DNA from 4 places in the Pseudoglutamicibacter albus genome. Region 3 is predicted to be linked to each of the others. Evidence: riboswitches for the same ligand, from Rfam matches in the RefSeq annotation. Region 3 holds a riboswitch; each other region holds the start of a gene.

Region 1 (7,166 bases), 1.9 Mb from region 3:
CGAAACCGGCAAGCCGTACAACACGGTCCTTGCAGTGGATGCGAATGGCCAGGAGCTTGAGACGTACCGCAAGATCCACTTATATGACGCATTCACGTTCAAGGAATCGAACCGTATTTCTGCAGGCGACCCCAACCAGGTCGCTACGTTCACGTACGGGAACCTGACGTTCGGGATGATGACGTGCTACGACGTGCGTTTCCCCGAGCTCGCGCGCAACCTTGCGTTGGCTGGCGCTGATGTCCTGTTGGTTCCAGCGGCTTGGTATAAGGGCGAGAACAAGATCGACCACTGGCAGACGCTACTGAAGGCCCGCGCTGTGGAGAACACGGTATGGGTTGCGGCTGCCGGTACGGCCTCGAACCAGACGATCGGCTACTCGGTCATCCTGGATCCGCTGGCCCAGCCTGTCGCTTATCTTGAGGACGAGCCATTCGGTTTGGTCACAGGCAAAGTGGGCCGCAAGAAGGTCAAGAGCGTGCGAGAATACCTGCCGGTTCTTCAGAACCGCCGCGTAGGGGTCGAGGCGCCAAAGGCTTGATCGCTGACCGCGGGCTAGCCGCGGCAGGGCTAGCCAGCGCCGCTACATCCAGTCTTTCTTTTTGAAGACGATGAACAGGAACAGAGCGAATCCGAACATAGCCGCGAGCGCGAGCGGGTAGCCGTAGGTCCATTCGAGTTCGGGCATGTTGGTGAAGTTCATGCCGTAGATCGCACCGATGAGCGTGGGCGCAAAGATGATAGCCGCCCACCCGGAGATCTTCTTCATGTCTTCGTTTTGCCGTTGAGAGACGAGCGTCGCGTTGACCTGCAGGATCTGATTCAGCGCATCCCGTAGTTCGGCGATGTCGGGGATGATCTGGGAGAGATGATCAGAGACGTCATCGAGGTACATACGCAACTCGGTGTCGGTCCCGTAGCGGGTGGTTCCGATCAACAGGCGGCGGATCACGGTCGCTAACCCGTTGGACATTTGGCGCAGCTCGATGATCTCGCGCGACAAACGGTAAATACGCTCGGCAGCCGCCGGGTCACCCGAGAACACCTGGCGTTCAATCTCTTCTTTGTCAGTCTCGAGGCCACGCAGCACGGGGCCGTATCCGTCCACGACCGCATCGAGCACTGCATGCAGCACGGCTTCCGGGCCGTGCTTGAGTAGCTCGTTCTGTTCGCCGAAGCGGTGTTCGAGCCGGAAACCTTTCGCCTGCCAGGCTCGCACCGCGGCCTGATCCTGGCACAAAACCGCTACCTGGTTCCCTCGCATCAACAGGTTGAATTCGCCGAAGACGACCTCTTCGATGTCATCTTGATAGGCAACAGAGTGAGTCACGACGAATAGGGTGTCGCCTTGACGTTCGGCTTTAGCGCGCCGCGATGGGGCCTGCAGGTCCTCGAGCAGCAGCGGGTGAAGATCCCAGGCTTCTGCGAGGTCTTCAATCTGCTGATCAGTCGGCTTATCCATCGAGATCACGACGACCTGGTCAGGGTGTTCTTCCGAATACCTGCCAGCTGTTTCGATGGTGTGGCCGCCGGTGAGCGGAAACGCGCCTTCGTTATCGAATGAGACTGCGCGGATGTTGTCTTTCACCACGTGCGGGGTCGGCGGCGCAACGGGGGTTCGCTTATGACTGGCACGTCCCGAAACGAGGGGGAGGCCGAGTTTGGAGCGGATCTTGTTGCGAGCAGACATGCCTCTATTCTGGCACCAGTTCCGCCCGTTCCCGGCCACCGCGACGCGCAGGATATTCAACCCCGCGGCGCCGCGGTGAGACGGTCACGCGGTAGCCACCGCGCCGCGCAGGCGCCTCAAGCATCGGTGCGCGATCGTGCTGTGCAGCGACGCAACAGCAACCGTTATGCGCGCAGTTGGCGTTTGGAGGAGATGACTCCGGTGTCGAAGCCTGCAAGGTGGAGACCGCCGTGGAAGCGTGCGTGCTCGATTTTGACGCAACGGTTCATGACCGCGGCGAGCCCGCCGGCTTCAGCGATGCGCGCGGCTTCTTCGTTCCACAGGCCCAACTGTGCCCAGAACACCTTCGCGCCCACACGCACGGCGTCCTCAGCGACGCTCGGGAGGTCTTCGTTACGGCGGAATGCAACCACGATGTCGGGCGCTTCTGGCAGGTCATCGAGGCTCGGGTACACGGGCTCCCCGAGCAGCTCAGTGGCTCGCGGGTTGATGAAGTACAGCTTGTAGGGGGCGGAGGACTGCAGGTAGGTCGCCACGAAATACGCGGCACGCGCGGGGTTGGTGGAGGCGCCGACGATCGCGATGCTCTTGGCGGCACGCAGCAGGTTCAACCGTTGCGGGGCTGATGGGCCAACCCACGTGCTGTTGGCCTCTGTTGTGGTGGTTTCGTTGCTCATTACGCTTCCTCCCCGTTCGCAGCACCGTCACTAGCACCGTTCACGGCGGCTTCCAGGGCCTGGTCGAGGTCCCAGATGATGTCCTCAACATCCTCAAGGCCCACCGAAATACGGATCAGGTCTTCGCCGATCCCGCCGGCAATCAGCTGTTCTTTACTTAGCTGCTGATGCGTTGTGGATGCCGGATGCAACACGAGGGTCTTCGCGTCACCAATGTTGGCTAGGTGGCTGGCCAGCTGCAGGTTCGCGATGAACTCAGCCCCGACGTCGCGCCCACCCTTGAGACCAAAGCTGAACACGGAGCCCACGCCGTTCGGCAAGAGCTGCTTGCCGCGTTCGTGGTAGGCGTGGTCTTCCAGGCCGGCGTAGGAGACCCACTCGATGCGGTCATCGTTAGCCAGCCAACGCGCGACCTCACGGGCGTTGGCGATGTGCGCATCCATACGCTGCGGCAGGGTTTCGATGCCGATGAGCAACTGCCACGCGGACTGAGGGGCGAGCGATGCGCCGATGTCACGCAACTGTTCGTTGCGTAGCTTGGTGAGGAAACCGTACTCGCCGAAGTTGCCCCACCACGACAAGTCGCCGTAGGAAGGCACCGGTTCCGTCATGGACGGGAAGTTGCCGTTGCCCCAGTTGAAACGGCCTGATTCAACGACCACGCCGCCCAGGGTGGTTCCGTGGCCGCCCAGGAACTTGGTCGCCGAGTGGATCACGATGTCCGCGCCGTGTTCCAGCGGACGGAAAATATATGGCGGGGTCAGGGTCGAATCCACAACCAGTGGGATCCCGTGTTCGTGGGCGAGAGCGCCGAGACCTTCGATGTCGGTGATCACACCGGACGGGTTGGCGACCACCTCGGTGTAGAGGACCTTGGTGTTCGGTTGGATCGCGGCCGCGAAGTCCTCGACCTCGGTTGAGTCGATGAACGTGGTCTCCACGCCGAATCGGCGCAGCGTGACATCCAGCTGCGTCACGGTCCCGCCATAGAGCTTCGAGGAAGCGACCACGTGATCGCCCGCCTGGCATAGCGCGGCGAACGTGATGAACTCAGCGGCCATACCCGAAGACGTCGCGACCGCGCCGATACCGCCCTCAAGGGACGCGACGCGTTCCTCGAACGCCGCAACCGTAGGGTTAGCGATACGCGAATACACGTTCCCGTACTTCTGCAGCGCGAACAGCGTTGCCGCATCGTCCGCGTTTTCAAACACGAAAGACGTCGTGTTATACAGCGGGACGGCACGCGAACCGTGCTCCGAATCAGGGGTGGCACCCGCATGCAGGGCACGGGTACGGAAACCGAATTGACGGTCGGCAGAAGACATGGAACTCCTTCAACTCCATCGATCCCGGCATGAGCACCATTCGCTGCAGCGGTGGTGCTGCGTCGATGGTTGCTGCGGCGTCACAGGGCCAGGTCCCTCGACCGCTCTAGATGGTCAGCCACCATTATGCGCACTCGACTCGAGCCAGGGCAAACGCATGTGACGTACTAAGGCGCGCCGGGAACAGTGCGGCCGGCATAAGCTGGGGATATGAGCACCAGCCCTCACCACGTCCCGTCTCTCGCTTTGGTCCGCCACGGGCAAACAGACTGGAATAAAGAACGCCGCTTCCAAGGAAGCGCGGACGTCCCCCTCAACGCGACCGGCATCGAACAAGCCCGCGCCGCGGCGGAAACCCTGGCGGCTGACGCGACATCACGATGGGGTAGCCCGTGGGACGTCATTCTCACCTCCCCGCAGCTCAGGGCACGCGAAACCGCCGAGATCATCGCTGAACACCTCGGACTTGAGGCGCCGCGCGTCATCGCCGGGCTCAAAGAACGCTCCTACGGCCCCTACGAAGGTCGTGCCTACGTCGACATCGACCAAGACACCTTCACCTACCTCTTCCCGGCGCACCTCCCCAACGTCGAAGAGGTCGAAGCCCGCGGTAAAGAGCTCGGGATCCTCGAAGGAGTCGAAAGCTCCAAAGACGCCGGCCGCCGTAGTGCTACAGCGCTCGCCGAAGCACTCCAGCGCAACCCGGGCAAGCGGATCATCGCCGTATCCCACGGCTCAACCACTCGCTGCCTGCTCAACACCTTGGACGAGTGGAACATCAGCAACCCGGGCTTGCGCAACTGCGACATCCGCTACCTCACCCCAGCCCAAGAAGCGCACCTGCACCACATCCGCAGCGCACTTTCCTAACCCGGCGCTGCATCACAGCCACCCACTACACTGACTGTGACGCCGTTCACGGACACCAGCTAAGCCAAGGACACCCATGATGAGCACCGCCAGTACATCAGCGAGAAACACGTCAACACCGGGGCAACAGCTTCCGGCGGTACATCCGGCGGCGCAAGAACCGATCCCGGCGGAACTCAACGGGCACATCGTCCGGTTGCGCCGCTATCTGCACGCGAATCCCGAGCTGGACCGGCACCTACCCACCACTCAGGCGGCGGTGCTGGATGCGCTCGAGGGAACCGAGGGGATCGAGCTGCACACCGGGAAGGCGCAGTCCTCTGTGACCGCTGTTCTGCGTGGTGCTGCTCCGCTACCTGAAGGTACGCGCCGCCCCGTAGTCCTGTTGCGTGGAGACATGGACGCGCTACCGGTCACCGAAGAAACCGGGCTTGAATATTCGCCCACCGAAACCGGGAAGATGCATGCGTGCGGCCACGACATGCACACCGCCGGCCTGGTGGGCGCGCTGCTGTATCTCGCACAGCGCCGCGATGAACTCACCGCCGATGTTGTGGGCATGTTTCAGCCTGCCGAAGAAACCGCTGGCGGCGCGAAAATCATAATCGAAGAAGGCCTTCTCGAAGCCGCAGGCCAGCCGGTCGACGAAGCGTACGCGATCCACGTGTACGCCGACCGCTACCCGCACGCAACGTTCGTCTCCAAACCGGGAACCATACAGTCCGGATGTGACGACCTCGTCATCACCGTCCACGGCCAAGGCGGCCACGGATCCGCCCCGCACCAAGCCGCGGACCCGGTGCCAGTCGCGGCAGAGATCGTGCTCGGCCTACAGACCATGGTGACTCGCCAATTCGACCCGTTTGACCCCGTCGTGGTGACCGTCGGCTCGATCAAGGCGGGCTCTGCGCCGAACATCATCCCGTCCACCGCAACCATCCAGGTCACGCTGCGTTCCTTCAGCCCGGCGTCACGTGAAAAGCTCGTGCCGGCCGTGCAGCGCGTCGCCAAAGGCATCGCGGAAGCACACGGGATGAGTGCAAGCTACAGGGTCGAATGTGACTTCCCTGTAACCGTGAACTCGGCCGAACACGTGGACTACGTGGCCGACACCGTGCGGGACCTGTTCGGGGATACCGCCTACCGAGAGCTGCCGCGCACCGAAGCCGGTTCAGAAGACTTCTCCGAAGTGCTCCAGCGCGTACCGGGCGCCTACATTTTCCTCGGTGCCGTCCCGGAAGGTGAAGACCCCACGAAAGTTGCGGGCAACCACTCGCCACACGCGATCTTCGACGATCGCGTGCTGGGCCGTAGCGTGCGGCTTTTCGCGGAACTTGCGCTACGCCGCGGGCCTCTCGCACATTAACGATCAGCCCGCAACGACAAGCCGGCGGCGGCTACGCGTGTCAGTAGTGGTAGGTGTCCGATGGCGCAGGGGCCGGGTCGGATGCCTTGCGCCATTGCACGTTGTAGGCCTTCGCAAGGGCGAGGATCTTGTTCGCGCGGGAGAGGCGCGGCAGGTCGGAGCCGTTGCGGATCTCTCCGCCGGCTTCCTCGAATTCTGTGAGGAACTCGTGTGCCCACGCGACGTCCTCGCTGGAAGGGGAGAGGCCTTCGTTGACGGTTGCGGTCTGTTCTGGAACTAGGCACAGTTTGCCGGTCATACCGAACTCGCTCGTGACCGCGGCGGCTTCGGCGAGTTTGACGCCCGTGGTACCCACGGTCGGGCCGTCGATCGCGCCCGGCAGGCCTGTTGCGCGGGATGCGATCGTGAACTGTGAGCGGGCATAAGCCAACGCCATCGGGCCGTCCCCCATCCCGGTGTCGCGGCGGAAGTCACCGATACCGAACGCCAAACGGTAGGTTCCCTTCGCCGCGGCGATCGAATCGATGCGCTGCAAACCGCGCGCGGTCTCAACGAGTGCAATCACGGGAATCCCAGGCAAGCGGCGTGCGGTCTCGTTGACGTGGTCGGTGGATTCGACCATCGCAAGGATCACACCGGCCAAACCACCCTCAGCCACAGGCCCACCCACAGCGGAAGGCAACGCGGCAGCTAAAGCCTCAACGTCGTCTTCCCAATACTTGGTCGCATAACCGTTCATACGAACCCACGCGGTGTGGCCGCTAGTCATCCACTCAACCGCGGCTTCACGGGCAGCAACCTTGTCTTTCGGCGCCACCGCATCTTCGATATCCAAAACCACCACATCGGCGGCGGAATCCTCGGCTTCAGCGAAACGGTCAGGATGCGCCGCGTTCGTCAAAAGCCACGAACGCGCAAGGTCTGGGCCGATCTTCTGACCGGCCGCCGTAGGGATCTGTGCAGGGTAAAACGTAGGAGCCATGACCACACGTTACTGACTCTGGCGGCGCTTGAGCCACGTTGTGACAACATATATCACCGAAATCAGGGCGATCCACACGGCACCCGCGATGAGTGAGACGCGCGTGTTCGGGAACCACGCCATCAACACGATCACCAGAACCAGGAAGGAACCCGCGAAGATCGGGGTGATGGGCCACAACGGCACCGGGAACTCAAGCCCTTCCTTAGGCACGCCTTCGCGGCGTAGTTTGATGCGCATCGCGGTGTGGGAC
Region 2 (7,166 bases), 1.9 Mb from region 3:
CATCGGCGGAACCTCCGTTCTGGCTTCGGCGTCCTTCGAGGAAGACAAGCCATCCAAGCGCCCAGCGGTCCAGGTGGGTGACCCGTTCGCTGAGAAGGTCCTGATCGAATGCTGCCTCGACTTATTCCGTGACGAGCTTGTTGTGGCGATCCAGGACCTCGGCGCGGCCGGTATTTCGTGTGCGACCAGCGAGCTCGCCTCCAACGGTGGCGTGGGCATGAACGTTGAGCTCAGGGACGTGCTGTTGCGTGATCCGAGCCTCAACCCATCCGAAATCCTGATGTCCGAATCTCAGGAACGCATGATGGCCGTGGTAACCCCTGAGAACGCTGAGGCGTTCGAGAAGGTCCTGGAGCACTACGGTGTCGAATACTCCTGGATCGGTGAGATCACCGAGGATCCCCGTCTGATCATCACGTGGAACGGCGAGGTCATTGTGGACATCGATCCGCAGACCGCCGCTGAAGAGGGACCTGAATACGACCGCCCATACGCCCGCCCTGACTACCAGGATGCGTTGCAGGCTGACTCGTTCCGCGGCTCCGAGGCCGCTAAGAACCTGCCGGAGCAGGGCGAGGACCTCAAGCAGGCGATGCTGGAGCTCATGGCGCGGCCTAACCTGTGCGATAAGACGTGGGTCACCCAGCAGTTCGATTCCAACGTTGGAGGCAACACAGCGTTGGCTTCCCCTGACGACGCCGGCGTGATCCGCGTCGACGAGAACACCGGTATGGGTGTCGGTTTCGCGACGGATGCGAACGGCCGTTACGCCTACCTCGACCCCTACGCTGGCGCTCAGCTGGCTTTGGCCGAGGCGTACCGCAACGTCGCGACCTCCGGCGCTACCCCGATGGCTGTGACTGACTGCTTGAACTTCGGTTCCCCTGAGGACCCGAATGTGATGTGGCAGCTGGTCCAGGCGATCGAGGGGCTTTCGGATGCCTGCCTTGCACTCCAGGTTCCGGTGACCGGCGGTAACGTTTCGCTCTACAACCAGACCGGCGAGACCCCGATCCACCCGACCCCGGTTGTGGGCGTGATGGGTCGCTTCGATGACGTCACCGCGCGCACGGTTTCGGGTTGGCGTGAAGAGCACGACGGCAACGCGGTCTACTTGCTTGGTGTGACCCGCGATGAGCTGGATGGCTCCGAGCTCGCCGCGATGCGTGACCACCTCGGCGGTATCCCGCCGAAGGTCGACCTCGATGCGGAACGCACCCTGGGCCAGCTTCTGGTCTCTGGTTCCCGCGACGGCATGTTCGATGCCGCCCACGACCTCTCCGAAGGCGGCCTCGCAGCCGGGCTGGTCGAGATGTCGATGCGCTACGGCGTCGGTGTGCGCGTGAACCTGGATGAGCTCAAACAGCGTGACGGCATTGACGCTTTCACCGCTCTGTTCTCAGAATCGCAGGCCCGCGCGCTGGTGTGCCTGCCGCGTTCCGAGGAGGAACGTTTCACCGCGATGGCCGCGGCACGCGGCTTCGCCCACGTCCGCCTGGGTGTCGTGGACGCTTCCTCGCACGCGATCGAAGTTCAAGGCGAGTTCTGTGCAACCCTCGACGAAATCCGCGAAGGCTGGGGCACAACCATGCAACGCCACTTCGGCTAACGCCTGTTGCTAGCGGTGTGCCGTACGGCTACAGCACACCGCTAGCAGGCACCTTCGATAACAAGAGATGGCTGTGGGCGCCAGGTTCATCCTGGCGCCCACAGCCATGTCGTATTCGCGGCCGTGAAATGTACGGCCTGCCCCGGCTAGCGGGCGCTGTCTCCTGCCCGCCAGCGTGGCAACCTAGCGGCGCACAGCCGCGCCCGGATGGTTCTCCGGCAGCCGGTCGCCGCGACCAAACAGTGCGTGGCGCAAGGAGGAACCCGTCTGGTCCTCCACTGGGCGGTCGGCATCCCACGCAACTGTGGCGTCGGCGGCTTCCTCAGCGCTCGGGTACACGCCGAGCGCTTCGAGTTCTGGAATCACATAGTCCACCACGTCACGGAACGTGCCAGGCTTGACCGCGTAGGCGACGTTGAAGCCATCCACCCCGGTGTCACGCACCCATTCATGGAACTGTTCGGCAACTTCACGGCCGGTGCCCACGGCAACCGGACCGAAACCACCCACGCCGATGTAGCGCGCCAACTGGCCCACGTTCCACGGCTTATCAGAATCACCTGAAGCCGCCTGGAACATGTTCACCGCGGACTGGATCGCGTTGGACTCCACGTCTTCACCGATCACCGCATCAAGCGGGTATTCGGACAAGTCGATGCCCGTCCAGCCTGCGAGCAACGCCAACGCTCCCTGTTCATCGGCATAAGACTGGTATTCGCGGAATTTCTCCCACGCTTCCTCGTTCGTCTTGCCAACGACCGGGGTGATCATCGCGAAAATCTTGACGTCATCAGCGTTACGGCCCGCCGCCACGGTTGCTTCGCGGATTTTCTTCACGGTCTTCGCGAGGCCTTCCTTGGTTGCCTGCGAAACGAACACAGCCTCAGCATGCTTCCCCGCGAAAGCCATACCGCGCGAAGACGCGCCAGCCTGGAAGATCACCGGGGTGCGTTGACGGGAAGGCTCCGTGATCGCAATACCTGGAACGTTGAACCACTTGCCCTCGTGTTCAATCGGGTGCACCTTAGCCGGGTCAACAAACAAACCAGATTCGCGGTCAGCTACAACCGCATCGTCCTCCCACGAACCCTCAAGCAGCTTATACACGACCTCGAGATATTCATCCGCGTGATCGTAGCGTTCGTCGTGCTCCATCTGGCGGGTCTGGCCAAAGTTCTTCGCCGCGGACTCGAGGTAGCCGGTCACAACGTTCCAGCCGACTCGACCGCCGGTGATGTGGTCCAGGGTCGCCATGCGGCGCGCAAGCCCCACCGGATGCTCATATGCCGTGCCCGCCGTGACACCGAAACCGAGGTTCTTCGTCGCCGCAGCCATCCCCGCCACGATCACTGCAGGGTCAGCCAACGGGATCTGCGCACCGGAACGCAACGCGGTCTCCGGGGAGTTCGCATAGGCGTCATACACACCCATCACGTCCGCCAAAAACAGGGCGGAAAAACGGCCCTCCTCCAGGATCCTGGCAAGCTCAACCCAGTGCGAAAGCTTGTTGTAATCCCGCGAGGTATCTTCCGGATGCTTCCACAAACCCGGGGACTGGTGGCCAATCGTGTTCATCGCGAAAGCGTTGAGAAGAATCGGTTTTTCAGACGACATGTTAACCCTTTCCCGCAGCCCTCAAACGCTGCGCCATCGTCTTCTGGCGGGAGCACCTTTCCCTCACGATTCCTGCTACGGAACCCTTCAGGATGGTTGCTGCGGCGTCATCGAGCCAGATCTCTCGGCCGCTCTGGATGGATACGGATTCAGCATAGAGGCACACCATGGGCATCACGCAAATCGCTCGTGACCGATGACAAAGAATGACGGCACGCATCGGCGGCTACACCTGCGAAAGTATTACCCCATGCCATAACACGGGTTTCTGCAGGTGAAAGGGCTACAGCGACGTGGAATTTGCGCGGCCAGAAGTGTTCTTTACCGTCGATATCATCGCGCTGATCATCAACGGGATCATGGGTGGGGTGATCGCCCGCCGCATCAGACGCCAGCTACCTCAAGCGTGGCGCGTGTTGAGCAACATGACACACACGCTGACCCGATTTGCGTGCAACCACCTTCGTCACCCACTATGGACAGCACAACCATCCAGAGCGGCTGAGAGATCTGGCTCGATGACGCCGCAGCAACCACCCCGGGTTTTTACCGGGCATGGTGCTCACGCCAGGATCGATGGAGTGACAACGCATGACCGCAACGTCCGCACCCGCGCACCAGGCCGCCCAGGCTCAGCTCAGCAACGCAAACCTCAGCAGCGCGCAGCCTAGCGATGACGCGCTGCTTAGCGATGAAGAGCACAGCGCGTACTGGGCCAAACAGGCCGCCCAGCTCACGTGGGAGACCCCGTGGGATACGGTGCACACGCTAACCCCGCCTAACCCTGAAACTCAGGAAGGTCTGCAGCAAACCTGGTTCGCGGGAGGCACGCTCAACGCCGCTGTCAACTGCGCAGACCGCCACGTAGCGGCAGGCAACGGGGACAAAGTAGCGCTCTACTTCGAAGGTGAACCCGGCGACCGTCGCACCGTCACCTACCGCGAACTCACCGAGGAAATCTCGCAAGCCGCCCACGCGCTCACGGAACTGGGCATCGCCCGCGGCGACCGCGTCGTGATCTATCTTCCGGTGCTCGTTGAGACGATCATCATCACGCTGGCTTGCGCACGCATCGGCGCGATCCACTCGCTTGTTTTCGGCGGATTCAGCGCAGAAGCGTTGCGTTTCCGTGTTGAAGACACCCGCGCCAAGCTGCTGGTCACCAGCGACGGCCAGTACCGCCGCGGCAAGGCCGTGCCCGTCAAGGACATCGCGGACGAGGCCGCATCCGGGGAGAACCAGCTCGAGCATGTGCTCGTGATCGACCGCACCGGCCACCGCGACATCCCGTGGACCGAAGGCCGTGACATCTGGTGGGACCAGATTGTGCCCCGCCAGCCACGGCAGCACACACCGGAAGCGTTCGATGCGGAAAATCCGCTGTTCATCATGTACACCTCCGGGACCACCGGGAAACCGAAGGGCCTGGTGCACACGACCGGCGGCTACCTCACCGGTGCTGTAGCGACCTATAACCAGATTTTCGCCCACCCGGACCCAGCTCAACGCGCGGGCGATGTGCATTGGTGCACTGCAGATCTCGCGTGGGTCACCGCCCACACCTACGAGATCTATGGGCCGCTCGGGGCCGGCGCGACCCAAGTCATCTACGAAGGCGTACCCAACGCCCCGCACCCGGGCCGGCACTTCGAAGTCATCCAGCGTTATGGTGTGACCTCCTACTACACCGCGCCAACGCTCGTGCGTTCGCTCATGGGCTGGTTCCCTGAAGGGATCCCCGACGAATACGATCTCTCGAGCATCCGCCTCGGCGGAACCGTAGGTGAAGCCGTCAACCCTGAAGCAGCGCGGTGGCTACGCGAACAGATCGGCCGCGACACCTACCAGCCCGCCAACCCCGAAACCGGGGAACCCGAGCGCGGCATCAGCATGGTCGATACCTGGTGGCAGTCAGAAACTGGCTCCACCATCCTCACTCCCCTACCCGGGGCAACCACCGTCAAGCCCGGCAGCGTAGGCCGCGACATGCCAGGGGTAGCGACCGCGGTTGTCGACGACGAGGGCAACCCGACACCGGCTGGAACCCAAGGCAACATCGTGCTCACCCAGTTCCCGCCCTCGATGGCGCGCACCGTGTGGGGCAACCCGGAACGCTGGTACACCTCTTATTGGAAGGCCTACGCCACATACGGTTGGTTCAGCGCAGGCGACGGCGCGAAAGTCGATGCCGACGGCGACACCTGGATCCTCGGCCGTACCGATGACGTCATCAACATTTCGGGCCACAGGCTCTCAACCATCGAAATCGAGTCTGCGCTCGTGACCGACCCGGGCGTTGTGGAAGCCGGCGTATGCCCGGTACCTGATGCGAAGACCGGCCACGCCGCGGTTGCGTTCGTGGTCCCCGGCGATCAGGCCCTGCTCGGCGCTGACGCGAGCGAGGAGGCCGTCGCCGAGTTCGCGCAGCGGCTACGCGCCACCGTGACCAAGGAGATCGGGCCCATCGCGAAACCGGCCCGCATCATCCTCGTGCCCGACGTACCGAAAACCCGCTCCGGCAAGATCATGCGCCGCATCCTCACCCAGGCCTACACCGGCGAAACACTCGGCGACACCACGAGCCTGCGCAACGAAGAATGCATCCCGGACGTGCTCGCCGCCGCCCGCGGCTAGCTGTATCCGCAGCTAGGCCGTACCAACCGGGGAACTTACCCGCGGCTACAGCAGGAGGCCGTGCCCGCAAGAGAAAATGCGTACTTTGAGTTGATTTGAAGTCAGTTCGTCCAGGCTTAGGCGGCCGGCTCGCCCAAGCCTTATCGCGAATGTGCATTGGGTCACGCATCGTCCTAGTCTCGATGCATGCGTTCTAGCAAAGACACGGCTTCCGGCAGCGGCACGGGTTCCAGTAGCGGCACGGGTTCCAGCGCCGACGCCTCGCCCCGGGTTGAGAAGGAGTCCCTCGATAAAGGCTTGACCGGGCGCCACATCCAGTTCATGGCGCTGGGTTCGGCAATCGGGACCGGGCTTTTCTATGGGTCAGCGGATGCGATCAAGGCAGCCGGACCCATCGTTCTGCTCGCCTACATCGTGGCCGGTGCCGCGGTGTTCATCGTGATGCGTTCACTGGGTGAGATGGCGGTGCGCAACCCGGTTGCTGGCGCGTTCTCTGACTACGCGACCCGCTATCTGGGCCGCTACCTGGGGTTCACGACCGGCTGGACGTACGTGTTCTGCATGCTCGTCGTCTCGATCGCGGACGTGACCGCGGTGTCCGTGTATATGGGGTTATGGTTCCCTAACGCGCCGCAGTGGGTCTGGGCGGCAGCGGTCGTTTTGCTCATCGCGGGCATCAACACCCGGCATGTCAAGGTATTCGGTGAGATGGAGTTCTGGATGTCGATCATCAAGGTCGGCGCCGTAATCGCGATGATCCTCGGCGGCATCGCGATCCTGATTTTCGGTATGAGCGTGCCGGGTGAGGCGACCCCGGGCCTTCATAATCTTTTCGATCACGGCGGCTTGGCACCTAACGGCTGGATGGGCATTCTGGCGTGCTTGACGATGGTCGTGTTCAGCTTCGGTGGCATCGAGACCATCGCCGTGACCGCGGGCGAGGCTAACGATCCGCACACCGCGATCCCGCGCGCCGTGAACTCGGTTCCGATCCGCATCCTGCTGTTCTATGTTCTGGCTTTGGGTGTGATCATGACGCTGGTTCCGTGGAACCACATGAGCTCGGACACTTCCCCGTTCGTCCAGATTTTCGCGACGCTAGGAATCCCGGCGGCGCAACATATTTTGAATATCGTGGTGCTCACGGCCGCGATCTCTGCGATCAACGCGAACTCGTACGGTGCCGGCCGCATGCTGTTCGGGATGGCACACCTGGGGCAATCCCCACGCGCGTTCACCCGGACCACGGGCAAGGGCGTGCCGTGGGCTGCGGCACTGCTCATGATGTGCGCGCTCACGGTGGGTGTGG
Region 3 (7,166 bases):
CGAAGTCCTCGTCAGTCATCTTCAGCAAGGACTTATCCCGCAGGATGCCGGCGTTATTCACCAGGATGTCCAGTCCACCGAAGGTGTCTACGGCGGTCTTGACCAGCTGGTCGGCGGCCTCGCTGGTGCCAACAGGGACCACGGCGGCCACGGCTTTGCCGCCGGCTTCGGTGATGGAGGCGACAGCAGCGTCCGCGGTCTCCTGGTTGACGTCGTTAATAACCACGGAGGCTCCCTGGCGGGCGAGCTCCTGGGCGTAGGCGAGGCCCAGGCCTGCGCCCGAGCCGGTGACGATGGCTACCTTGCCGTCGAGGGACATGGGGTTCTCCTTCGGTGGTGACGTGCTAGATGTCTGTTCTGGTCTGAGAGCCTGCGTGCCGCCTCGCGGCGGATACTCTCGGATGGCCCTGGTGTGGCGTTCACCACACAAGAACCATGACAGTACATATAATTGAAATTGTCAATTATTTTTCGAGGCTTGCATTTCGAGTACGATCCTCTGCAAGGGACAAGCCTCTATATGGGCAAGATCAGCCGGATCACTCCCTCGAGTACACGGACCAAGGAAGCAAGCACATGACGACCACAAAGGACACCTCCGGAGCCGCAGTGAACCCGGCCGAGGCCGCCCAGCGCTTCCCCGCCCCCTCCACAGCGCTTGCGGCCGAGCGTATGGCGGAGTTCACGTCGTCAGAGCTCGCCGGCCAGGTCCAGTTCCTGGCGGCCCGGCTGCGCAGCATCGGCCACAGCCACGCCAACCGCGTCCTGCAGGAGGAGATGGGATTGAAGGTCCGCCAGTACTCCGTGCTGGCCCTGGCCGCCGCGGACGTGAACCCGTCCCAGCGCGAACTCGGCGACTTCCTGAGCCTGGACCCAAGCCAGATAGTGAACCTGGTGGACTTCCTGGAGAAGCGGGGATGGGTCGAGCGCCAGGTGGATCCGCGTGACCGTCGTTCCCGGATCGTCATCGCCACACCGCAAGGGCAGGATGCCTACCGGAGGGCACGCGCGCTGACCATGGCCTCCGACGACGTGGTGCTCGCCGCGCTCACCTCCGACGAGCGGCACGAGCTGAGCCGGCTGCTGGAGAAAGTCGCCTTCTAATCCCGCCTGAAACGCCCCCGCGGCGCCTGCGATGCAGGGCGGGCATCCGTAGGCACGGGGCAAGCAGCCGCTGGCGCAGGGCGATTCTTTTTGTCGATTTATGACACAAACAGGCCTGCGGGCGGTTGACATGGCTCGGGGGCGGGCTATAAAAATGATGCTTGTAACCCATCCAGAGCGACTGAGAGACCTGGCTCGTTGACGTCGCAGCAACCGGTTTGTACACGGTGCTCCCGCCAGGAACGATGGAAAGGAATAACTGTGTCATCGTTGTCCACGCACACCCCTGCCCACCCTGCAGCAGTAGCCGATGCGGCCGGAACTGACGCTGGAACCCCGGCTGCTACTGGCGGCGCTAGCAACACCAGCACCACTGCTTCTTCGGCTGACTTGAGTTTCGCTGAAGGGCTTCGTTACGTCACCACCCAGGATGCTCCGGTCACCCCGTGGGAAGCCGGCCACAAGCCAAGCCTGGCTGAGCTGCGTGAGCATTTCGGGCCGATCTTTGACCGCATCGCGCTCGGCGCTTCGGAGCGGGAGGCGCATCGTGTTTTGCCGTTCGTTGAGATCGCGGAACTCAACCGGGCCGGCTTCACCGTACTGCGGGTGCCTACCGAGTACGGCGGCCCGGGCGTGAGCTTCACCGACTGGGTGCAGTTGCTGATCGACCTGGCGGCAGCTGACCCGAACATCGCGCATCAATACCGTTCGCACGCAGGTTTCGCGGAGACGCTGCGCTACCAGAATGAGCAGACGCGCGAGTTCTGGTACGCGAAGGTCCTTGCTGGCGATACTGTGGGTAACGCGTCCACTGAGGTGAGCGGGAATACGTTGAATACGCTCAACACCACGTTGGCTGTGCAGGCGGACGGCACTGGGGTGCTCAACGGCGCTAAGTATTACTGCACTGGCACCGCGTACGCGACGCATACCCGGGTTTCGGCCACGCTGCTTGATACGGATGGAACACCGACCGAGGGTCGACAGTTCGCTGTCGTTTCCACTCGGGCTCCGGGTGTTGAGCTTGAGGATGACTGGAATGGTTTCGGTCAGAGCCTCACCGGTACGGGAACCACGCGTTTCACCGATGTGCGTGTAGCGCCCGAGCACATTCTGAACCGTGTTCCCGGTAGCGCTGAGGCGCAGTTTGAGGCGCCGCTGTTCCAGATTGTTTTGCTCGCCGTGTTGGCGGGTATCGCCCGCAATGTTGTGAACGATGCGGCGGCTGGCGTGCACCGGCGGACGCGTTCGTTCAACACCGGTTTGGGTGTTCCGCACTCTGAGGATCCGCAGATTCTGGGAGTTGTGGGGCGGCTTTCGGCGCAGGCTTTCGTGGTGGAGTCAGCTGTGGTTGAGGCCGCGCGGCGGCTCGAGGCTGCCGAGGGTGTGCTCTCGCTCGAAGATCCAGATGCGCAGCGCTTGCTGACTGAGGCGGAGCTTGCTGTTGAGCGCGCGCACGTGACTGTACCGAGCATCGTGACCAGCATTTGCTCTGAACTGTTCCTCACGGGTGGCGCTTCGAACACGTCGCGGGAGAAGAACCTGGACCGGCATTGGCGCAATGCACAGACCGTCGCGACGCATAACCCGATTGTGTTCCGTGAGCGGATCATCGGCGACTACCTGGTCAACGGGACTGTCCCGGAGGGCCTCAACGCGATCGGTGAGGTGACCCGTGCTTCTTAACGCGTTTGAGATGGCCACGCCGGTGCATCAGTCCCCTGGTTTGTGGCGGCATCCGGAGTCTCGGGCGGCTAACTTTGATCAGTTGAGCTACTGGACCGACCTGGCTCAGACGTTGGATCGCGGCGGTTTCACGGCACTGTTTTTGGCAGATGTGTTGGGAACCTATGACGTGTACGGCGGAAGCGACGCGGTCTCGCATGAGCGCGGCGTGCAGGTTCCGTTGCTGGATCCGTTCGCTGCAGTGTCTGCAATGGCGGCGGTGACGCGCAGGCTCGGTTTCGGATTGACGGCTTCCTGCACGTATGAGGACCCGTTCCTGTTGGCGCGCCGGTTCGCGAGCCTGGACCACCTGACGGGTGGCCGGGTTGGCTGGAACATTGTGACCTCGTATCAGGATTCCGCTGCCCGGAACCTCGGTTTGGAGCGGCAGCTACCGCACGATGAGCGTTACGACCGCGCGGACGAGTACATGGATGTTATGTACAAGCTGTTCGAGGGCAGTTTCGCTCCGGGTTCGGTGCTCAAGGATGCCGATGCGGGTGTATTCGTGGATCCGGCGGGTGTTCGGAAGGCTGAGCATAAGGGCGAGTATTTCTCGGTTGATGGTGCGTTGTTGACGCATCCGGGGCCGCAGCGGACGCCGTTCTTGTTCCAGGCGGGTGCCTCGGCGCGGGGCTTGCGTTTTGGTGCCGAGAACGCTGAGGCCGTGTTCATGATCGGTTCTGAGCCAAGTGTCGTGCGCGGTTATATTGACCGCTTACATGAGGCGCTTGAGGTCGCGGGCCGGCCCGCCGATGCGGTGCGCACGTTCGCGATGGCCACCGTGGTGACGGGCGCGGACGACGAGGAGGCGCAGCGCCGCTTCGAGTCCTATCAGCAGTATGTCGACGTCGAGGGGGCTTTGGCTCTGTTCGCGGGCTGGACCGGCGTTGACTTGGCCGGACTGGATCCCGATGCTCCGTTGGCTGAGGTTGAGACGGAAGCGAACCAGTCCGCCCTGCGTTCGGTGACCTCTGGCGACACAGCGCGCGAGTGGACCGTGCGCGACATTGCCGCGTTCGTGACGTTGGGTGGCCGCGGCCCTGTGATTGTGGGTGGCCCCGAGAGCGTTGCGGATCAGTTGGAGGGGTGGCAAGCGGCTTCCGGTGTGGATGGCTTCAACGTGTGCAGTGGCGTGCGGCCGGCTGATCTTGAACGGTTCGCTGAATACGTGAGCCCCGAGCTGAGGCGCCGTGGTCTGTTGGCTGATGCGGGCGAGGCCGCCGATGCCGGTGCCGGAGCGGCCGATGCTGCTGCCGGAGCGGCGGCAGAGCCCGTGACGTTGCGTGCCTCGGTGACGGGGCAGGATTGGTTGCCTGATTCGCATCGTGGTTCCTGCTTCCGCACTGGCGCTTCGGCGGGAGCTGGCTGCTAAGCATTTCCCCACCGTCCGTGCATAGCCGGCGGGCGGGTGCCGTGGGACGCCCTACGGTGCCTGCTGCCGCATCGTAATTCTGCAGCCGCGGATTGTGATGACGTGTTGTGACGGTTGCCGGCTTGCGCGGCGCGGGAAGGGCGATAACGTTACGGAATGAAGAATTCTTCGCATGACGGCGCGAGCCAGCCGCTTCCGGAGCACTCGCGCCCAGTGGCGGGCGTTGCGGCGCGGGCTGTGAGCCCGGCTTTGGCGATCGCAGGTATTTTGCTGATCGCTACGAATCTGCGGATGCCGATGACCAGCGCGAGCCCGCTGCTCCCCCGCATTAAGGAAGACGTGGGGCTTTCGGCGGCGTCCGCATCGTTCCTGATTTCCTTGCCGCTGCTGTGTTTCGCGGTGTTTTCGCCGATCGTGCCGCGGATCGCGGCGCGTTTCGGGTTGGCGCATTCCCTGTTCGGCGCTTTGATTGCGGTCAACGTGGGGATCGTGTTGCGTTCCTGGGTTGGTTCATTCGGTTTGTGGGCCGGCACCGTATTGATCGGTGTTGGGATCGCGATCATGAACGTTCTGTTGCCGGCGCTGATTAAGCGTGATTTCCCGGATCATGCCGGCACGCTGACGGGTGTGTATTCGGCGTTTCAGTCGCTCATGGCCGCACTCGCGGCGGCGGTCGCTGTCCCGATCGCTGGGTTGCCGGGTTGGGGTTGGCAGGGCGCTCTCGGTTTGACGTTGGGCGCCGGTTTGATTGGTGTGGCGGTGTTCGCTCCGCAGGTTCGTGCGGACCATGTGATGCGGCGAGCACAGATCCTGGACCGCCAAGCAACTGACGCCGCGGGCAACCCTGCGGCCGCATCGGCGGCTGCGTCACCAGCGGCTGTGGCACGGCCGCGCAGTATTCTGCGTTCCCCGTTGGCGTGGGTCATCACGGCGTTCATGGGTTTCCAGTCGACCCTGTTTTATTCTGTTTTGGCGTGGTGGCCGGCTATCGAGATGTCGTCGGGGATTTCTGAGGAGAGCGCCGGCTTCCATATTGCGGTGATTCAGGCGTCCGGCATTGTGGGTTCGCTCGTTGCGGGCTGGTTGATGAAGCGCGACGTGGTGGGCTCGACTGTTGCTGTGGCGGTTTCCACGGTGATTGTGGTGCTTGTGGGGACCATGCTGGCTCCACAGTTGGCGTTGCTGTGGGCGCTGTTGATCGGCACGGCCCAGGGCGGGTTGTTCACGGTCGCGTTGACGTTATTTGGGGCGCGGGCGCGGACGCCGATGTCGGCGGCACGGCTCTCGGGTATGGCGCAGACGTTCGGTTATGTGATCGCGGCGTCTGTTCCGCCGGTTTTGGGCGTGGTGCGTGAGGCGACGGGTTCGTGGACGGCCTCGTTGTGGATCCTGCTGGGAATCGCGGTGATCACGTTGGTTTCGGGGCTGGTTTCAGCTAAGCCGCGTTACGTCGAGGAACACTAGCCGCGGTTCTGTTGAAGAGCACGGTTCGTCGTGGAACACTAGCCTCGTTTTTCGTGGTTTTCGCGGTTTTCGCGGGCGCGTTGGGCCCGTTGTGCCCGTTCGCGGGCTTCGATCGCGTCGAGTTCGGCGTCAGTGAGTTCGGATGAACGGTTGACGCCGGAGCCTTTGCCGAGGTCGTCCGGGTTGTCTTTAGCGACCATCATGAGCAGGGAGATCACCAGCAGGCCCGCGACGAACGCGATGAGGAAGAACGTTGCACCGATCTGAAGGTTGAGGCCGTTGCGGGTTCCGCCTGCACCGGCGAATGCGGAGATGACGCCGGCGACGATACCGAAGGTCAGCGACAGCGCGAGTGCAGGTTTTACGCTTTGCTTCCAGCCGGACTGCTTCGAGCCAGACGTGGATGGCTTGTTGGCCACGGATTCTCCTTTACGCGGGTTTCGTGCGAGGTCTGTGTACAGGTTTGTGTGCGGTGCGCTCTGGTGTTGTTGTGTGTTTTCAGTCTAGTTGCCGCGGCGTTGGTCTTGCATGTAGCCGACCGCGGAGATCAGCAGGTGCACTGCGATGAGCGCGGTGATCATGGAGGCCATACCGAAGACGCCGTGGGCGTCGCTGGTGGTCATGAACACCATGATGATGCCGCCGATGACGCCAAGACCACCGGAGATGGTGGTGTCTTTGCTGGGGCGGCCGGTTTCGCGGGTTGTGAGCCCGCCGTAGAGTTCTGATGCTCCGCCGATGGTGTAGCCGAACGCTACGGCGAGTGCCATGCCGGCTGGGTCGCGCATGATGATGGCGAGGACGCCGGCGATGGCCCACGCGAGGACCGCGGAGGTGACGGCGGTGCGGTAGCTGGGTGCGAGGGCGAGCCGCATGATGGGCCAGTAGAAGAGGGCGCTGGTGAGGAAGAGGATCGCGAAGGCTGCACTGATGGCGCCGACGGTTGGGGTGGTGTTGAAGAAGACGCCGACGAGTGCGAAGAGCGCGCTGACGATGCCCCGGTAGAGCATCGGTTTGGCGAGAACTCGTTTATAGTCCGCCGTGGTTGCTTCTGTGCGGGTGTTGCTGGCGCTACTGTTGTTGGCGCTGGCCTTGCTGGCACTGTTCGCGTTGCGGCCGTTCTTCGCGCGGTTACTGCTGGCACCGCTGTTGTTGGCGCTGTCCACCATGTGGTTTGTTCCCCTTGTTTTTCGGGTGTGTGGGTGCGGGTGGGCACCAACTTTCAAGTTTATCTGATGCCGATTGTGTGCTTATTTCTGTCGGAGTTTGCGGTTGGTGAGGTGGGTTGGTTGCGCGGTGAGTGGGTCTTCCGGCCAGGGGTGTTTCGGGTAACGGCCACGCATTTCCGCTCGGACGTCGGCGTATGGGCCGGTAAAGAAGGAGTGCAGGTCCGAGGTAACCGCGAGAGGCCTGCCTGCCGGTGAGAGCAGGTGGAAGAGGACGGGCGCGCGGCCGTCTGCTAGGCGTGGTGTTTGGGTCCACCCGAAGGTTTCTTGCA
Region 4 (7,166 bases), 1.5 Mb from region 3:
CAACAAATTTTTCGGCGCACTGTTTGGTGCCGTGATCGTCGCGTATCTGCTCTTCTTTGTCCCTAACGTGAGCCTCATCATCGGTATCACGGTCGTGTTGATGATCGCATCCTGGTGGGCGGTTGTAGCGTTCTGGCCTATTGAACCGCCAAAGAAACCGGGCGTGCGGACCTACCGCTCGAACTAGCGAGCTCCACAGTATGAGCCCCACAGTATGAGCCTCAGGGGATTACTGGAGCAGCTCGCGGCATACGTGTGCGGCTTGAGCGGCCCTCATGATGCGCGGCTGGGTTTTCCTCAAAAGCCGGCCCCAGGTTTTCACTCCACCGCGCAGTGCGGCGTCAGCCACGCGAGTCAACGCCAATGACCCGTTCCACACGTGGGCTCGAGCCGCGAAGAACTCATCCGGGGCTGACGGGTCGATCACGTCTTGGCCGTGCCACAGCGATAGATGCGCCAGATTGATCGCCGGGTCCCACAAGGATGCTTTGTCCCAGTCGAGGATCCCGATCAGCTCGCCATCACGCCAGTGCATATTCCGGCCCGCTAAGTCCCCATGCACTAAACCACGCCGGAGTGAACCGCGAAGAGCGGCGCCTTGGCCCACCGCGGATCCCATGGCTTGCTCCATCTCACCCAGAGTAGCTAACACGGTAGCGGCACTTGCCCGCACATCGGGCTCAAGCGCATCGATCGCGGCATCGGCGCGGGCCTGGGTCCATTGAGGTTCTGCCTCCCAGGGCGCGCCAACCAGGCCTTCGTAGGCGCTCAACGGAACCGCCTGCAGGTCGGTAATAATCCGCCCCAACGCTGCAGGGTCGCCTTGGTGTAGCGGGTGGGCGGCACCGGGGATGAAACGTTGGATGATCCCGCCGGCGGAATCGATCGGGGAGCGGGATTCAGGGACGAGCCACGGAACATGCGGGGCAAGCGCATCTGCTAACGCGGCACGGCGGGCTTGGGCGAGCGCCTCCTCACGAGTCCGGGCCATCCGGAACACAACCTCAGGAACCGGGTCTGCCGGGATGAGAACCAGGTTCGACTTCCCAGATTCCTCAACCCGGCCAGAAACCCAATCCGCGGCAGGGTATAAAGCGTTGGCGCGTTCAACTTCTTCGCTCGTGGGTTGCCTGGCCATGCATCCAGCCTACCGAGCATAATCGGATGCATGAGTGCCCAATCCCCACACGCACACACCCCAGACGGTGACGGCTCAGCGAAGACGCCCGGCCTGGGCGAGCTGGGGGCGCCCTCGCGAAAGGCCCTGGGGTGGGAGATCGGCATCGTCCTAGCGCTCTCTTTGGGCAAATCCGGGGTGTATGCGCTCATCGACTTGCTCGACACCATCACGCGCGGCCCCATCTCCTCCGGGACTGCGGCCCTCAACACCTCAACTAGCACGCGTGAGTGGATTGATCTGCTGTATCAGCTTGCCGGCATCTTCTTTGCGCTTGCCCCGGTAGCGCTCGTGATCTACCTTGTTTCACGCTGGCCGGGCAATAAGCCTTGGCGCAGGTGGGGCATCGACGGTCAACGATGCGGTAGCGACGCCGCAGTGGGTTTCGCATTCTTCGTGCTCATCGGCGTAGGAACCCTCGCGGTATACGCGGTGGGCAGGGCGCTCGGTGTCGCGACTGCTATCACGACCTCGGGCCTGCCGGATGCGTGGTGGAGCGTACCCGTGTTGCTGTTGGCCGCACTCAAGAACGGGTTACTTGAAGAGATCGTGGTGCTCGCCTACCTGCATGAGCGGCTCGCAACACTGAAATGGACGCCCGCCGCGATCATCATCTTCTGCGCCGTAGTGCGTGGCTCCTACCACCTCTACCAAGGCGTCGGGCCGTTCATCGGCAACGTAGCGATGGGCGTGATCTTTGGGCTCTACTACCTGCACAAATGCCGCATCATGCCGCTCATCTGGGCGCACTTCTTACTCGATGCGGTCGCGTTTGTGGGCTACCCGCTGCTCGCGGCATGGTTCGGGTACGGTAGCTAGCCCGCGCCGTCGGCCCTGTCAGCTCCCGCCGGGCCAACGCTGTTAGAGGGTTACGAGGCCCTTCGGGGTCTTCAGCGTGACTGACTGCAGGCCCGGCATCCCGGAGGGGGAGGTGAAGTTGAATGTGACCTCGCCCTTGAAGTCTTCACCTGGGTGGCCGAGCCATTCGTCGATGCGTTCGCGGTTACCGGAGATCGTGAGTTCCACGATTTCACCGTGTGGCTCTTCAGCCCGGGATGGGTGCAGGTCCTCGAAGCTCTCGTCCCAGCGGAGGAAGTAGGGAAGCTGAGGGTCTGCGATGAGCCCGTTGATGCCGATCTGGCGCCACGTGAGCTCTCGCCCGTCGGGGAACTTACGCGAACCGGGGACCGCGCCGCGTTGCAGGCGCTCCTCGATAGGTGTGAGGTCCTCTACTGAGACGACCCAGCCCATCCATCCGCCACCCATCTCACTTCGGGCGCGTACTGCCTTCCTGAACGGCTGCTGGAGAGTGGCCGGGTGGTCTAGTACCTCAACGACTTCGAGGTACTGGTGGTTGTGGAGGGGGAAGAACACGTTGCGTGTTCCGAAGCGTGGGTGCACGCCTCCTTTGACGTACCGGAGCCCGAGCTGATCGGCGATACGGTCTGCGGTGGTGATGAGGCCTTCTGGCCCGCAAGCGTAAGAAACGTGATCGAGCTTCATGGGTTAAATCTGACACTGTGTGAGCCACATCTCTACTTAGGTTTACCTAAGTTGAAGTCCGGCCTGTGGATCACACCGGGTGTGGTGGGCGTTATGTGGTGCCAGTGGGTTGGCGTGTTGTAGGCTAATTGCCAAGGTCATGAGTGCCAGTGCAAAACCCCGGTTTGCTGGCCGGCAACCCTCCGTCCGCGGCGGGGTGCCCCGGGTGAGGACCTGGTCACACGGGAATGCCGCTGTGGCAAGCGCGGGCTCTGCCCGCCCGTATCCGGGCGGACGTTACGTCAATTCAACCGGTGTATGCGGGCAAGCCCCTCCTATGAATCAAGGGGTGCACTGTAAATGTCGCAACAAAAGTTCGAAACTCGTCAGATCCACGCCGGTCAGACACCAGACCCGACCACGGGTTCGCAAGCATTACCGATCCACCTGACCAACGCATATGTTTTCCCGGACACCGAGGCTGCTGCCAACCGCTTCGCACTGAGCGAGCTGGGGCCTATCTATACGCGCTTAGGCAACCCGACCACCGAGGTCATCGAGAACCGCATGGCAAGCCTCGAAGGCGGCGTCGGCGCGCTGTTTGTCGCCTCCGGAATGGCCGCTACGAGCTACGCGATCCTCAACGTTGCAGAAGCCGGCGATCACATCGTCGCATCGCCATCCCTCTATGGCGGGACGCAGAACCTCTTCAAGCACACTCTGCCTAAGCTCGGCGTCGAGGTCACGTTCGTGGAAGATCCAGACGACCTGGATGCATGGCGCGGGGCGATCAAGCCGAACACCAAAGCGTTCTTCGGCGAGACCATCGGTAACCCACGCCAAGACGTGTTCGACATCGAAAACATCGCCGCGATTGCACACGATGAGGCAGGCGTACCGCTCATCATTGACAACACGCTGGCAACCCCGTACTCGCTGCGCCCGATCGAATGGGGCGCCGACGTCGTGGTTCACTCCGCAACCAAGTACCTGTGCGGCCACGGAACCGCGATGGGCGGGGTCATTATTGACTCAGGAAACTTCGACTACACCCAGCACCCGGAGCGCTTCCCGGGTTTCAACCAGCCGGATGAGTCCTATCACGGCATCGTTTACGGCCGCGATATGGGTGTCGGCTCGCCACTGGGTGCGAATCTCTCCTACATCCTGAAGGTCCGCGTGCAGCTGCTGCGTGACACCGGTGCTGCGATCTCCCCGATGAACTCCTTCCTGATCGCCCAAGGCCTCGAAACGCTATCCCTGCGTGTTGAGAGGCACATCGAAAACGCGCAGAAGGTCGCTCAATGGCTCGAAGCGCGCGATGACGTCTCCGCGACCATCTACGCCGGCTTGGAATCCTGCCCGTGGTACGAGCGCGGCCGCCACTACGCGCCCGAAGGAGTGGGCGCGATCGTCTCCTTCGAGATCAAGGGAGCTGAAGACAACGAGGAGGCGGCCCGCGCCTTCGTGGACGCGCTCGAGCTGCACTCGCTTGTAGCCAACCTCGGTGACGTCCGCTCGCTCGTGGCGCATCCATCATCCACAACCCACTCCCAGCTGTCTCCGGAAGAGAAGCGAGCCGCCGGCGTGGGCCCAGGCACAGTACGCCTCTCAGTGGGCCTTGAACACGTGGATGACATCATCGCCGACCTGCAGAAGGGTTTCGACGCCTTCCACGCCGCCCGCGCCTAACTAGCGCCGGGACATTGGCATGTGGCAACGGAAGCGATAGAAACTCACGAAGCGAAAGCAGCGTTATGACGTTGGATGTACGAGAACACTCACAACACAACGCTCCCGAGAGCGATGTGAAGATCCTCCCGCTGGGCCCGCTGGATCTAGAGACAGGCGGGCACCTTCCCCAAACCCATATCGCGTACGAGGTTTTCGGCGAGCTCAACGCTGAGCGCAGTAATGCGGTCCTCGTTTTGCACGCGCTGACCGGCGACACCCACGCAGCCGACGGAACGCCGGCTAAAGATGCGCCGGCTAAAGATGCGCCGGCTAACGATGCGGCAGTGACCGATGCGGACGCACCGCAACCTGGTTGGTGGCGCGAGGTCGTAGGCCCGGGTAAGCCGGTGGATACCACCACGTATTGCGCAGTGGTTCCGGCAGCCTTGGGCGGGTGCTCAGGCACGATCGGCCCGGCCTCGCTGGCCGAGGACGGGCAACCCTATGGTTCGCGTTTCCCATTCGTGACGATCCGCGACATGGTCGAGCTTGAACTGCGCCTCATGCACGCACTCAACATTGAGGCGTGGCACGCCGTTGTTGGCGGCTCGATGGGCGGGGCACGTGCGCTCGAATGGGCCGTGAGCTATCCGCAACACGTCACCAAATGCGCAGTGATCGCCGCGACCGCTGAATCATCGGCCGAACAGATCGCGTTCGCGCAGATCCAAACTGAGGCGATCCGGCTCGACCCACAATTCCACGGCGGAGACTATTACAGCCACGGCAACGGTGCCGGCCCGCAGCGTGGCCTAGGTATAGCTCGCCGCCTCGCCCACGTCTCCTACCGCTCCGCTGCCGAGCTCGACCATCGTTTTGGGCGCTCGCCGCAAGGTAGCGAACTTCCGCTGGGATCTGCTGGCCGTGATGAACGCGGCCGCTACGCGGTCGAGTCGTATCTGGACCATCAGGCGCATAAGCTCGTGAATCGTTTCGATGCCAACGCCTACCTGACCCTCACTGAGGCGCTCATGAGCCATGACGTTGGTCGGGGCCGCGGGGGAGTCGAAGCGGCTCTCGCTGAGGTAGTGGGCGTTGAGTTCTTCATCGCGGCCGTGGATACGGACCGTCTGTATTATCCGCAAGAGTCCCAGCGGATCGCGGATGCGCTGCCGGGTGATGTTCCTGTGCACATGGTTTCGACCCCGGTGGGCCACGACGGTTTTCTGACCGATGGGCACCAGCTGGATGCGCCGTTCCGTGCGTTTTTGGGCCCGGTGCCGCCAAGCGCGTGACAGGATGGTTATATGAGTGAAAAGTGGGAACCGTTTGTAGTTGAACATGTGCCGGAGGGCGTGAATGAGTCTGCGCCGCTCTTGGTTTTCTTGCATGGTTTTGGCGCGGATGAACGCGACCTTCTACCTATTGCGAGCATGCTTCCGGGCCAGTTCGCTGTGATGTCAGTGCGAGCACCGCTTGCACTGGGTTATGGCGGCTACGCGTGGTTCCCGCTTTCAAGCCAGGATCTGGAGTTCAACTCGGCTGATTACAGCCAAGTCGTGGAGGACCTGACACACTGGGTCGCTGAACGGAAGAAGCACCACGAATCGGTCACGCTACTGGGTTTCTCTCAAGGTATGGCGGTGGCGACCGCGGTGGCCCGCCGTGATCCTTCCGCGGTGGACGCACTCGTGGGCTTGTCCGGTTTCACGCTGGAACAGTTCAAGGATGAAACCGGTGCGGACTTCTTCAAAGACCAAGAGCTGGCCGCACGCGAAGAGAAGCTGCCGATGTTCTGGGGACGCGATCCGGAAGACCCGGTGATCCCGGAGCGGTTCATCGAACCGACGAACGCGTGGGCGCGAGCGAACACGGACCTCACCAAGGTCAACTACCAAGGCATCGGCCACGGAGTGGGGCAAGCAGAGATCCGCCACATCGGCGAGTTCCTGACCGCTAAAGTGCTCGGCGCCCAGGTATAGGCGCCAGGCCTGGCCGCCCGAGACTGGCCGCTGCGGCTAGGCTTCGTCTTCGCGCGCCACACGCAGCACGTAGTCGTGGAAGCCGACCACGTCGTCGAAATCTAGTTGCCGGCCTCGGCGGGTCTCGACCTCGCCGTTGACGGTTGCACTACCCTCAGCGATCTCTTCGCGTGCCTGCACACCGTCTTCAACCACGTTGGCTAGTTTCAGAAACTGGCCCAAACGGATGCCTGCGGTGCGTACGGGCACGTCAATGATCTCTACCGAACTCATGCTCCAAGGTTCTCACGCGCCGCGGATCCGTGCACGCGCGCCCGGAGCGTTTCTGAGCTGGGCGAGGATTTCGCGGTGGGCACATATTTGGGCTAGCAAGGTTCAAAACGGGCCAAAAATCAGCTCAACCGTTAGGATTGACGGCAGACCATAACGGACCGCAGCCGGCGGCCCGTATCAACCGATGGAGTTCACTCAACATGGCAGCAGCGTCCAAGCTGGATAAGGTCATTTCACTCGCTAAACGGCGTGGTTTCGTTTTCCAGGCAGGTGAAATCTATGGCGGTTCCCGCTCTGCCTGGGACTACGGTCCGCTAGGTGTGGAACTCAAGGAGAACATCAAACGCCAGTGGTGGAACACGTTTGTGCGTTCCCGTTCGGACATGGTGGGCCTGGACTCTTCGATCATTATCCCGACCCCCATCTGGCAGGCTTCCGGTCACGTAGAGACCTTCACTGACCCGCTCGTGGAATGCCTCTCGTGCCACCGCCGCCACCGCGAAGACCACCTGCTTGAGGCATACGAGGCTAAGAAGGGCCGCATGCCGGAAGAAGGTCTGGCGGAGATCGTGTGCCCT

What was found. A riboswitch is a leader RNA that binds a small molecule or an ion and turns the genes downstream of it on or off. The one in region 3 is predicted to bind S-adenosylmethionine.
Region 1: another riboswitch for S-adenosylmethionine. It lies ahead of J2S67_RS00060 (O-acetylhomoserine aminocarboxypropyltransferase/cysteine synthase family protein); the one in region 3 lies ahead of J2S67_RS08610 (acyl-CoA dehydrogenase family protein).
Region 2: another riboswitch for S-adenosylmethionine. It lies ahead of J2S67_RS00090 (LLM class flavin-dependent oxidoreductase); the one in region 3 lies ahead of J2S67_RS08610 (acyl-CoA dehydrogenase family protein).
Region 4: another riboswitch for S-adenosylmethionine. It lies ahead of J2S67_RS02085 (O-acetylhomoserine aminocarboxypropyltransferase/cysteine synthase family protein); the one in region 3 lies ahead of J2S67_RS08610 (acyl-CoA dehydrogenase family protein).

What each region holds. Positions count from the first base shown of each region.
Region 1 is NZ_JAVDXX010000001.1:9,325-16,490, forward strand. Features, by position in the region: gene J2S67_RS00045 (carbon-nitrogen hydrolase family protein) at 1-541, shown strand, start outside; gene J2S67_RS00050 (magnesium and cobalt transport protein CorA) at 584-1,690, opposite strand; gene J2S67_RS00055 (CoA-binding protein) at 1,855-2,367, opposite strand; gene J2S67_RS00060 (O-acetylhomoserine aminocarboxypropyltransferase/cysteine synthase family protein) at 2,367-3,695, opposite strand; SAM riboswitch class I at 3,708-3,812, opposite strand; gene J2S67_RS00065 (histidine phosphatase family protein) at 3,906-4,565, shown strand; gene J2S67_RS00070 (M20 metallopeptidase family protein) at 4,642-5,931, shown strand; gene J2S67_RS00075 (HpcH/HpaI aldolase/citrate lyase family protein) at 5,972-6,913, opposite strand; gene J2S67_RS00080 (amino acid permease) at 6,923-7,166, opposite strand, start outside.
Region 2 is NZ_JAVDXX010000001.1:16,582-23,747, reverse strand. Features, by position in the region: gene purL (phosphoribosylformylglycinamidine synthase subunit PurL) at 1-1,609, shown strand, start outside; gene J2S67_RS00090 (LLM class flavin-dependent oxidoreductase) at 1,793-3,223, opposite strand; SAM riboswitch class I at 3,254-3,367, opposite strand; SAM riboswitch class I at 3,709-3,806, shown strand; gene acs (acetate--CoA ligase) at 3,815-5,857, shown strand; gene J2S67_RS00080 (amino acid permease) at 6,044-7,166, shown strand, end outside.
Region 3 is NZ_JAVDXX010000001.1:1,941,697-1,948,862, forward strand. Features, by position in the region: gene J2S67_RS08600 (SDR family NAD(P)-dependent oxidoreductase) at 1-319, opposite strand, end outside; gene J2S67_RS08605 (MarR family winged helix-turn-helix transcriptional regulator) at 577-1,104, shown strand; SAM riboswitch class I at 1,270-1,356, shown strand; gene J2S67_RS08610 (acyl-CoA dehydrogenase family protein) at 1,366-2,790, shown strand; gene J2S67_RS08615 (LLM class flavin-dependent oxidoreductase) at 2,780-4,204, shown strand; gene J2S67_RS08620 (CynX/NimT family MFS transporter) at 4,361-5,668, shown strand; gene J2S67_RS08625 (hypothetical protein) at 5,707-6,087, opposite strand; gene J2S67_RS08630 (hypothetical protein) at 6,172-6,837, opposite strand; gene J2S67_RS08635 (ATP-dependent RNA helicase) at 6,919-7,166, opposite strand, start outside.
Region 4 is NZ_JAVDXX010000001.1:485,428-492,593, forward strand. Features, by position in the region: gene J2S67_RS02065 (hypothetical protein) at 1-187, shown strand, start outside; gene J2S67_RS02070 (phosphotransferase family protein) at 230-1,138, opposite strand; gene J2S67_RS02075 (CPBP family intramembrane glutamic endopeptidase) at 1,169-1,996, shown strand; gene J2S67_RS02080 (VOC family protein) at 2,039-2,680, opposite strand; SAM riboswitch class IV at 2,816-2,931, shown strand; gene J2S67_RS02085 (O-acetylhomoserine aminocarboxypropyltransferase/cysteine synthase family protein) at 3,020-4,351, shown strand; gene metX (homoserine O-acetyltransferase MetX) at 4,417-5,628, shown strand; gene J2S67_RS02095 (alpha/beta hydrolase) at 5,641-6,315, shown strand; gene J2S67_RS02100 (RNA-binding S4 domain-containing protein) at 6,352-6,588, opposite strand; gene J2S67_RS02105 (glycine--tRNA ligase) at 6,789-7,166, shown strand, end outside.